Regions from separate parts of the Kineococcus halophytocola genome, predicted to be linked through region 2. Evidence: riboswitches for the same ligand, from Rfam matches in the RefSeq annotation. Region 2 holds a riboswitch; the other holds the start of a gene.
What was found. A riboswitch is a leader RNA that binds a small molecule or an ion and turns the genes downstream of it on or off. The one in region 2 is predicted to bind thiamine pyrophosphate.
Positions count from the first base shown of each region.

Region 1: another riboswitch for thiamine pyrophosphate. It lies ahead of thiM (hydroxyethylthiazole kinase); the one in region 2 lies ahead of AB2L27_RS09055 (ECF transporter S component).

Region 1 covers NZ_JBGFTU010000011.1:117,490-122,871, reverse strand. Annotated here, with positions in the region: gene AB2L27_RS11440 (ABC transporter substrate-binding protein) at 1-1,463, shown strand, start outside; gene AB2L27_RS11435 (ABC transporter permease) at 1,460-2,266, shown strand; gene AB2L27_RS11430 (DUF4383 domain-containing protein) at 2,295-2,750, opposite strand; TPP riboswitch at 2,799-2,899, shown strand; gene thiM (hydroxyethylthiazole kinase) at 2,892-3,731, shown strand; gene thiE (thiamine phosphate synthase) at 3,728-4,354, shown strand; gene thiD (bifunctional hydroxymethylpyrimidine kinase/phosphomethylpyrimidine kinase) at 4,351-5,166, shown strand; gene AB2L27_RS11410 (TenA family protein) at 5,163-5,382, shown strand, end outside.
Region 2 covers NZ_JBGFTU010000008.1:174,508-179,889, reverse strand. Annotated here, with positions in the region: gene AB2L27_RS09065 (energy-coupling factor transporter transmembrane component T) at 13-852, opposite strand; gene AB2L27_RS09060 (ATP-binding cassette domain-containing protein) at 942-2,435, opposite strand; gene AB2L27_RS09055 (ECF transporter S component) at 2,444-3,046, opposite strand; TPP riboswitch at 3,098-3,202, opposite strand; gene AB2L27_RS09050 (hypothetical protein) at 3,252-3,392, shown strand; gene AB2L27_RS09045 (DUF4235 domain-containing protein) at 3,408-3,710, shown strand; gene AB2L27_RS09040 (CsbD family protein) at 3,794-3,967, shown strand; gene AB2L27_RS09035 (SDR family oxidoreductase) at 3,971-4,948, opposite strand; gene AB2L27_RS09030 (serine hydrolase domain-containing protein) at 5,034-5,382, opposite strand, start outside.

The DNA of each region.
Region 1 (5,382 bases), on a different contig from region 2:
CCCTCCACCGGCGGCGCGGCCCGGCGACCGTCCTGGTGACCCACGACCTCGACGAGGCGCTCCTGCTCGGGGACCGCGTCGGTCTCCTGGGCACCCGGCCCGGCCCGATCGAGGTCGTCCCCAGCTCCGTGACCGACCGCGCCGGCCTCGCCGACGGCAGCGCCCACCGCGCCCTGCTCGCCCGGTTCGCGGCTGACCGCGACGTCCGCGACGTCCGCGACCTCGACGCGGACGACGGCGGGCGGGCACCGGGCCGGTCCCCGGGGGCGGGCACCGGCGCGGCGGTGGACCGCCGGCGGGTGCTGCAGGTCGCCGGCTCCGCGGCGCTGCTGGCCGCCCCCTTCGTCGCGGCCGCGGTCACCGCCCCACCCGCCGCACCGCGCCGGCAGGGGCCCGCGGTCGGCGGCGGGCCGCTGCGCGTGGGCTACCTGCCCATCACCGACGCCGCCCCCCTGCTGCTCGCGCACGCCGAGGGCGACTTCTCCGCGGTCGGCCTGGACGTCCCGCGCCCGGTGCTGTTCCGCTCCTGGCCGGACCTGGCCGAGGCCCTGCAGAGCGGCACCGTCGACGTGGTGCACATGCTGATGCCCCTGGCGGTCCAGCTGCGCCACGGCGCGGGACTGCCGGTGCGGGTCCTGCTGTGGAACCACGTCAACGGCTCGGCCCTGACGGTGCGGCCCGACGTCGACTCCCTCGCTCAGCTCGCCGGCACCACGGTGGCGGTGCCGTTCTGGCACTCCATCCACAACATCGTGCTGCAGCAGCTGCTGCGGTCCTCCGGTCTGACCCCGGTCCTGCAGGGGGAGGCCTCCGCCGGCGCGGGGGAGGTCAAGCTCGCGCTGATGGCGCCCTCGGACATGCCGCCGGCCCTGGCCGCGGGCCAGGTGGCCGGCTTCACCGTCGCCGAACCGTTCAACGCCGCCGCCGAGGTCCAGGGCATCGGCAAGGTCCTGCGCTTCACCGGCGACGTGTGGAAGGACCACGCCTGCTGCGTGACGGTCGTGCACCAGCGCCTGCTGGACGAGCGGCCCGCGGCGGCCGCCGCCGCCGTCCAGGCGCTCGTCGCCGCCCAGCGCCGGCTGCGCGACCGGCGGGAGGGCGCGGCCCGGACCCTGTCCGACGGCGGCTACCTGCCCCAGCCGCTGGCCGCGCTGGAGCGGACGCTCGCCACCGGCCCGGACGCCGCCTACGTCCGGGACGGGGCGATCCAGCACCCGGGGTGGCAGCAGCGCCGCATCGGCTTTCAGCCCTACCCCTACCCCTCGTACACCGCGCAGCTCGTGCGCGCGATGAAGGAGACCGCCGTGGTCGGCGACACCGCCTGGCTCGAGGCCGTGGACCCGGACGGCGTCCACGGGCAGCTGGTGCGCGAGGACCTGGTCCTGCGCGCCATCCGGTCCAGCGGCGGTTTCGACGCCTTCGGGTCCGCCGGTCCCGTGCGCACCGAGGTCGTGCTGCCGTGAGCACCCGGCACTCCCGGGACCGGCCGCGCCCCCGCGCGGTGCCGGCCGCCGCCGCGCGCGGGCCCGCACCGCTGGCGCGCCCGGCGGCCGTGCTCGCCGCCGTCCTCGCGTGGTGGCTGGTGTGCGACGTCCTCGCCCGCGACAACGCCGTGCTCGGCCGGATGGGCCCCGGGCCGACCGCCGTGGCGGTGTGGGACCTGCTCCAGGAGCGGTCCACCGCCGTGAACGCCGCGGCCAGCCTGCGGCGCCTGCTGACCGGCCTGGCGCTGGCCGCCGTCGCCGGCGTCCCCCTGGGCCTGCTCCTGGGCTCGCGCCGCCTGCTCGAGCACGCCACCGCCCCGATCGTCGCGGTGCTCCGCACGACCTCACCGCTCGCCTGGGCCCCGCTGGCCATCGTCCTGCTCGGCGTCGGCGACGCCCCGGTCGCCGCCCTCGTCGCCCTCGCCGCGATCTGGCCGATGACCCTCACCACGGCCCACGCGGTCCGCGGCCTGGACCCGGCCGCCCTGCAGGTCGTCCGCTCGCTCGGCGCTAGCCGGGTCGAGGTGCTCGGCACGGTCGTGGTGCCCGCCCTGCGCCCGCACGTGCTCGCCGCCCTGCGCCTGGCGCTGGGGATCGGCTGGGTCGTCCTGGTGCCCGCGGAGATGCTCGGCGTCGACTCCGGCCTCGGGTACGCCGTCCTGAACGCCCGGGACCAGCTCGACTACCCGCGACTGGCCGCCACCATCGTGCTCATCGGCGCGACCGGTTTCCTCCTCGACCGGCTCCTGCAGCCGCCGACCCGCACCGGCGGGGGTCGCTGACCGTCCCGGGAACCGGACCGGAGCGGGGTCAGCCCAGCTCGGCGGTGGTCCGGCGCCGCCCGGCCTTCACCGGCACGAGGGCGATGACGATCCCGGCCACCGCGAGCACGCCGTGCGCCGTGGTGATCGGCCAGGCCAGGTTCAGCGGGGTGTCCCCGGAACCGTTGCTGGAGGCGCCCCAGGTGAACAGCCCGGCGAACGCGAGGAACACGAGGATCCCGTACCCGCGGGCGCGGCGGCGCCCCGTGCGGGCCAGGATCCCCAGCACCCCCAGGAGGAGGTGCACGGCGCTGGAGGCCGGGTTCACCGACATCCCGATCACCTGCTGCTCCTCCGTGCCGCCGGTCCAGTCGGTGAGACCGGAGACGGCGAACCCCGCCACGGCGAAGACCACGAGCACGATCCCGAGGAGGAGGGACAGGTGCTGACCCGCCGTCGTGCGCGGGTGCACCGACAGGTCCGATCCCGACAGGTTCAGGCTCATGTCGAGGCGCTACCCCGCGGGGCCGGCCGCAAACCGCCGTGTAGCGTTCAGCGCGACACGGGGTGCTGCGCGCGGATCGCGCAGCTGAGATCACACCCGTCGCACCTGATTCAGGTAATGCTGACGAAGGGATGTCGCGGCATGCCCGCCGTTTCCACGACCGTTTCCACGACCGGTTCCACGCCGGTGTCCGCCCAGGACGTCGCCCGCGCCCGTGAGGCCGTCGCCCACGGGGCGCCGCTGGTGCAGTGCCTCACCAACTCGGTGGTCCAGACGATCACCGCCAACGCCCTCCTCGCCGTCGGGGCCGCCCCCGCGATGGTCGACAACGTCCACGAGTCGGCCGAGTTCGCCGCCGTCGCCTCCGCGGTCCTCGTCAACGTCGGGACCCTCGACGAGACGAAGGCGCGGGCGATGGCGCTGGCGGCGGCGTCGGCCCGCGAGCACGGGCGGCCCTGGGTCCTGGACCCGGTGGCCGTGGGCGGGCTGGAGTTCCGCACCCGGGTGGCCCGGGACCTGCTCACCCACGCCCCGACCGTGGTGCGCGGCAACGCCTCGGAGGTCCTCGGCCTGGCCGGGGCGGGCGCCGGCGGCCGTGGCGTGGACAGCACCGACGGGGCCGAGGACGCGCTCGAGGCCGCCCGCGGCCTCAGCGCCCGCACCGGCGGGGTCGTCGCCGTCTCCGGGCCCGTCGACGTCCTCGTCCACGGCGAGCGGACGGTCCGCGTCTCCGGCGGGCACGCCCTGCTGACCCGCACGACGGGGGCCGGGTGCTCCCTCGGGGCGCTCGTGGCCGCCTACGCCGCCGCCGAGCCCGACCCGCTGGTGGCCGCCGCCGCCGCGCACCTGCACGTCGCGGTCGCGGCCGAACGCGCCGCGGCGCGGGCCGGCCGGCCGGGGTCGTTCGCCACCGCGTGGATCGACGAGCTCGACGCCGTCGGCCCGCAGGACCTGCGCGACGGCGCCGGGCGCCTGGCGTGAGGGCCCCCTTCCGGCCCACCCTCTACCTCGTCACCGACACCGCCCAGTGCGGTGACCGCGGCGTCCCGGCCGTCGTCCGCGCAGCCGTCGCCGGTGGCGTCGACGCCGTCCAGGTCCGGGCCAAGGAGGGCACCGACCGCGAGCGCCTGGCCCTCGTCGTCGCCGTGCGGGAGGCGTTGCGCGGCACGGGCGTCCCGCTGCTGGTGAACGACGCCGTGGACGTCGCGCTCGTCGCCGGGGCCGACGGCGTGCACCTGGGGCAGGGCGACCTGCCGGCTGAGCAGGTGCGCCGGATCGCCCCGGACCTGCTCCTGGGGCTGTCGGTCTCCACGCCGGAGCAGGCCGCGGCGGTGGACCCGGCGGTCGTGGACCACCTCGGGGTGGGGCCGGTGCGGGAGACCACGACGAAGCCGGACGCGGCCGCGGCCCTCGGCGCGGCCGGGGTGGCGGCGGTCGTCGCGGCGGCCCCGGTGCCGTGCGTGGCGATCGGCGGGATCCACCCGGACAACCTGGACTCCTTGCGCGGCACCGGGATCACCGGGTTCTGCGTCGTGTCGGAGATCTGCGGGGCGGGCGACCCGGAGCGGGCGGCGCGGGACCTGCGGGCGCAGTGGGAGCGGTGAGCGCGCCGGTCGCGCTGACGATCGCGGGCAGCGACTCCGGGGGCGGGGCCGGGATCCAGGCCGACCTCAAGACGTTCGCGGCGCACGGGGTGTTCGGGACGAGCGTGCTGACGGCGCTGACGGCGCAGAACACCCGCGGGGTCCACGGGGTGCACGTGGTCCCCGCCGCGTTCGTCACCGCCCAGCTCGACGCCGTGCTGGCCGACATCGCGGTGCACGCCACGAAGATCGGGATGCTCGCCGGGGCGCCGGTCGTGGCCGCCGTCGCCGCGGCCGTGCGCCGCGGGGGGCTGGGGCCCGTCGTGCTGGACCCGGTGATGGTCGCCACCAGCGGGGACCGGCTGCTGGACGCCGAGGCCGTCGCGGCCGTGCGCGAGGACCTGCTGCCGGCCGCCGACCTCGTCACGCCCAACGTCCCGGAGGCGGCCGTCCTGCTCGGCGCCGCGCCCGCGACCGACCTCGACGGCGCGCGGGCGCAGGCCCGGGAGCTGTTCTCCCGCACGGGAACCGCGGTGCTGCTCAAGGGCGGGCACCTCACCGGTCCGCAGAGCGTGGACGTCCTCGTCGGCCCGGACGGGGAGACGCTGCTGCGCCGCCCGCGCGTCGACACCACGGCCACCCACGGCACGGGCTGCACGCTGTCCGCGGCCCTGGCCGCCCGGGCCGCGCTGCACCCCGGGGCCGGCTGGGCCGAGCTGGCCGGCCCGGCCCGGGACTACCTGCAGTCGGCCCTGCTCGCCGGCCGGTCCCTCGGGATCGGGTCCGGGCACGGACCCCTCGACCACGCCTTCGCCCTGCGGGAGCCCTCGTGACGACCACCCCGTCCTCCACCGCCGCCGCGTCCTTCACCGCCACCGCGTGGGAGCGGACCGCCGCCGTGCGCGGGGCCGTGGAACGCTGCGCGTTCCTGGCCGAGCTGGCCGACGGCACCCTCGCCCCGGCCGTCTTCCGGCACTACCTGGAGCAGGACGCCCTGTACCTGCAGGGCTACGCGCGGGCGCTGGCGCTGCTGGCCGCCCGGGCCCCGG
Region 2 (5,382 bases):
GTAGGTCAGCCGTCAGGTCGTGGACGTGAGGAACGCACCCCCCACCCGCAGCAGCGCGGGCAGCGCCGCGACCGCGGTCCCGCCGAGCAGGAGGACGGTGTCGGCCCGGCGCCACGGCGCGGGCAGCGCCCAGGTGCGCCGGTCGGCCCCGTCCCCGGCGAACCCGCGCGCGTCCATCGCCAGCGAGACGCGCCCGGCGCCGCGGACGGCGTCGACGAGCAGCCCGAACGACGTCGAGGCGGCCCAGCGGACCCGGCCGGCCGGGCCGCGGCCGGGACCGAGGCCGCGGACGCGCCGGGCCGCGGCGACCTGGTCCCAGGAGTCGGCCAGCGCGTCGAGGCGCCCGAGGGCGACGACGACCGCGACGACGACCCGGCCCGGCACGCGCAGGCGCTGGGCGAGGTGGTCGCCCGCCTCGGTGGGGTCCAGCCAGCCGAGCAGGAGGGCGCCGGGCAGGACGAGGACGAGCAGGCGCAGGGCGGCGGTGAGCGCCGCCCACAGGGGGTCGGGGTCGTCCCCGGCCAGGACGACCGACCACCCCACCGACAGCGCCGCCAGCGCCAGCGGCAGCAGCCGCCGCAGCGCCGCGCGCACGTCACCGACGACCAGGGGCAGGCAGAGCCCCTGCACGGCGAGGGCTCCGGCGGCCTGCCACCAGCTCTGGACGGCGAAGGCCCCGAGGGCGCAGAGCAGGGCCACCGCGAGCAGGGGCAGCGGTCCGCAGTGCCGCACGAGGGGACCGCGGCCGGCGCTGCGCCGTTGCGCGGCGGTGGGCGGGACCCCCGCGTCCACCCCCGCGCCCACCCCCGCGCCCAGCCCGTCGTCCAGCCCGTCGTCCAGCCCGTCGTCCACAGCCCGCGCGGCGGTTCCCACAGGTTCGTCCACAGTGCTGTGCACAGAGGTGTGGACGTCACCGGCCCCCGGGGCCGCTCCCCGGGGCCTCACGCCGCCACCTGCGCCCGGACGCCACCGCTGAGGTGGACCGGGGTGGTGCCGTGGTGCCGCAGCGCGTCGAGCAGCCGGGCGTCGTGGGTGCCGACGGCGACGGCGGCCCCGTCGCGGGCGGCCGCGGCCAGCAGCCCGGCGACCACGGCCCACGTCGAGCGGTCCTGCCCCACGGTCGGCTCGTCGGCCACGACGAGGGCGGGCCCGGCGGCCAGGGCACCGGCCAGGGCCAGCCGGCGCTGCTCCCCGCCCGAGAGCCGGAAGGGGTTCGCGTCGGCGTGCGCGGCCAGGCCCAGCACCTCCAGCAGCTCCTCCCCGCGGCCGGGGTCGCGGCCCAGGACCGAGGCCGTGACGGCGACCTCGGCCCGCACGGTCGCCGCGACGAAGGTGTGCTCGGGGAACTGCGGCACCCAGCCCACCCGGGCGGCCAGCTCCCGGGAGGTCCAGGTGTGCGGGGCGCGCCGCCCCCGGCGGCCCGCGAGCGCCGGTGCGGCCAGCAGCGTGCCGGAGGTGGGGGCGGCGAGCCCGGCCAGCAGGGACAGCAGGCTGGACTTGCCCGCTCCGCTGCCGCCGGTGACGGGGGTGAGCGCACCGGCCGTGAGGGTGAGGTCCACCCCGGCCAGGACGGTGGCCGGGGGGCGGGGCCGCAGGCCGCGGCGGGTGCGGACGAGCCCCAGTCCCCGCCCGCGCAGCACCTCCCCGTCCCCGGTGCCCGGGGTCGGTGCGGGGGCCAGTGCGGGGGTCAGCAGGCCGGCGGGGACCTCCAGCGGTGCCGGGGCCGGGACCCCCGGCCACCACAGGTCGCCGGTCCCGGCCGGGGCGGGGCGGGACTGGCGCACCGGGGCGTCGTGCACGACCCCGCCGTGGGCGCCGAGGACGACGACGCGGTCGACGTGCGGGGCCCAGCCGGCGACGTCGTGGTCGACGACGAGCAGGCCGCGCGCGTCCCCGGCCGCGTCCAGGACGGCCGAGCGCACGACGGCGGCCGTGGCGGCGTCGAGCATGGAGGTGGGTTCGTCCAGCAGCAGGACGGCCGGGTCGGCGGCCAGCGTCCCGGCGAGGGCGAGCCGCTGCCGCTCACCCCCCGACAGCGTGCGCACCTCCCGGTCGCGGCCGGCGGTGTACCGCGCGGCGGCGTGCGCGCGGGCCACCTGCCGCCAGGTGCGCGGCCGGTCCAGGCCGGCGTTCTCCGGGCCGAAGGCCGTGTCCCGGCCCGCCGTGGGGGCCACCAGGGCGTCCAGCGGGTCCTGCACCAGGAGCCCGACCTCGCCCGGCACCGCGGGCCGGCCGTCGAGGCGGACGTCCCCCTCGGCCTCCACGTCCTCCTCCAGCAGCCCGGCCAGGGCCCGCAGCACGGTCGACTTGCCCGCGCCGCTGGGGCCGGCGAGCAGGACCCGCTCACCGGCCGCGACGTCGAGGTCGACGTCGCGGACCAGGGTGCGCCCGCCCGCGGTGGTGACGGTCAGCCCGCGCAGGGCGAGGTGGGGCACGGCGCCGCTCAGCCGCGCTGCTCGCGCCCGGCGGGGAACGCCGAGAGCGCGCCGGTGCGGGCGAGCGCCCGGACGAGGGCCCAGCCGCCCAGACCCGCCACGAGGGCCCCGGAGACGGCGAAGCACGCCACGTACAGGACCTGGAAGCCGAGCGCCCAGGCCCCGGCGTAGTAGGCGAACAGCTCGTACACCCCCTCCAGGACGGCCGCCAGGACCCCGCCGAGCACGGCGACCCCGGGGCCCCGGCGCCGCCAGGCGAACAGCGCCACGGCGAGTTCGACCCCGATCCCCTGGATGGCCCCGGAGACCAGGACGCCGGTGGACCAGTGGCTGCCCATGAGCGCTTCGACCGAGGCGGCCGTCATCTCCGCGAGCAGGGCGGCCCCGGGCCGGCGGACGACGAGCGCGGCGACGACGGCGGGCAGCAGCCACACCCCGGACAGGATGCTCTGCACGAACGGGACCGCGGCGAACAGCGGGCTCAGGGCCGTGTAGAGGATGCCCCAGCCCCAGAACACGACGCCGAAGGCGACGCCGAGGACGGCGGCGGTGAGCAGGTCGACGGTGCGCCAGCGGTGGGCGGCGCGCGAACGGCTGAGCGTGGTGCTCATCGAGGTTCCTCCTGGTCCCAGGAGGGGGACGCGCGACCACGGTGGCCACGCGTCGAGGACGTCCCGACTCCCTACGCCGGTCTGAACCGGATCAGGTTCGAGGGTCTGCGGAAACCCGCACTCTCAGCGCCCCACGGCGCTCCCCTGTCGTTGTGCAGCGAGGGTACCCCGGCGGGTCGGCGGGACGGGAGGGGAGGATGGCCCGGTGCTGCGGATGATGCGGGGACCGGACGGTGGGCCGTCGCGGGCGGTGAAGCTCATGACGCTGGTGGTCGTGCTGGCGGTCCTGGCCGGCAGCGCCGCCGCGCTGACACCGGTCCTGGGCTGGCTCCTGGGTCTGCTGTAGGGCAGGGTTCCGGGCATGAGCTCGATCGTCTGGAAGTTCGCCGGCCCCGGGGCCGGCCTCCTCGCGACCGCGGTCGCGAGGCGCCTCACGAAGAAGGTCTGGGTCTCGGTGACGAAGTCGCCGCCGCCGGACAACCCGGAGGACCCCGACGTGGCGTGGAAGGAGGCGGTCCTGTGGGCGCTGGCCTCCGGCGCCGTCATCGGCATCACGCGGCTGCTCGTCGAGCGGCAGGCCGCGGTCTGGTACCGCAACAGCTTCGGTGAACTGCCGCCCGGGCTGGGCCCGGGCGAGGACGGGGCGGTCGAGAAGTACTCCTGAGGCGTCGTCTCCGGGTGCGGTCCCCCCGCAGCGGTGCTGCGATGGGACCGCACCGGAAACGCCGGTCGAACGGGAGGATCGCCATGAGCGCCACGGACAAGATCAAGAACGCCGCCCAGGACGTCGCGGGCCGCGCCAAGGAGGCCACCGGCGGGGCCAAGGGCGACGACGAGCTGCGCGCCGAGGGTCAGAAGGACCAGGCCTCGGCCGACCTCAAGCAGCGCGGTGAGCACATCAAGGACGCGTTCAAGGGCTGATCCTCAGCCGAACCGCTCTACCAGCCGGTCCTGCCGGGCGTCGACGTCGGGGTCGACGACCTGCAGGTCCGGGTGGGCGTCGTAGTGGGCCACGATCTCCCGCGCCCCCTGCGCGAAACTCGTCGTGGCCGCGAAACCGGGGACGAACCGCTTGAGCGTGGTGTTGTCGAAGACCACCGAGTGGGCCTTGTCCCCGAGCAGCCCCGGCCCGCGGTCGGGGGCCTCGCGGGCGATCACGTCGCTGGGGACGTGCACGATCCGGGGGTCGCTCACCCCGGCCGCGCTCGCCAGCCGCCGGGCGATGCCGTCCCACGTCAGCACCTCGTCGGAGGTGATGTGCACGGCCTCCCCCGTCACGGCGGGTTCGCCCAGCAGCGGGACGAAACCCCGCGCGAAGTCGGTGTGGTGGGTGAGCACCCACGTGGAGGTCCCGTCCCCGTGCACGACGACGGGTTCACCGCGCCGCATCCGGTCGATCGCCGTCCAGCCGTCGTCGAGGGGGACCATCGTGCGGTCGTAGGTGTGGCTGGGTCGCACGATCACCGCCGGGAACCCGTTCTCCCGCCGTTCCCGGACCAGCAGGTCCTCGCAGGCGATCTTGTCGCGCGAGTACCGCCAGAACGGGTTGCGCAGCGGCGTGGACTCGGTGATGGGCAGGCGTTCCACCGGTTTGGCGTAGGCGCTGGCGCTGGAGATGAACACGAACTGCCCCGTGCAGCCGCGGAACTGCTCCACGTCCGCGGTGACGTGCTCGGGGGTGAAGGCGACGAAGTCGACGACGACGTCGAAGGTCTCGTCCCCCACCGCGTCCCGCACGGCGGCGGGGTCGCGGCCGTCGGCCGTCAGGGTCTTCACCCCTTCCGGCAGCGGGCGACGACCGGAGCCGCGGTTGAGGACGGTCAGGTCGATCCCGCGCCGGACCGCGAGGTCGGCACAGGCGGAGCTGATGGTTCCGGTGCCACCGATGAACAGGACGCGCACGTTTCCTCCCGTCGTTCCCCCGACGGCCCCGTCGGGGGTGCCCTCACCCTAGACGCCGTTTCCGGCACCGACACCCGCCGGGACCTCAGGACCGCCCGTCGCAGACGGCGGCCTCGACCGCCGCGTTGACGTCCGACAGGTCCTCCAGCGTGCGGGGCAACGCGCTCACCGCGACGACGACGGACCGGCCCTCGGAGGTGACGAGGTTGCGCGTCTCGTAGCCCTGGATGTCACCCCCGTGACCCCACGCCTCGACCCCGCAGCTCAGGGTGCGGTGCGCCAGACCCAGCCCGTAGCTCCAGCCCGGCTCGGGTTCGAACTCGTCGGCGGGGACGGTCTTCAGCAGTTCCTCCCGCTGCGCCGGGGCCAGGAGGTCCGAACCCGCGGCGCCGTCCGCGCCGAGGACGGCGGCCTGGAACCGGGCCAGGTCCGAG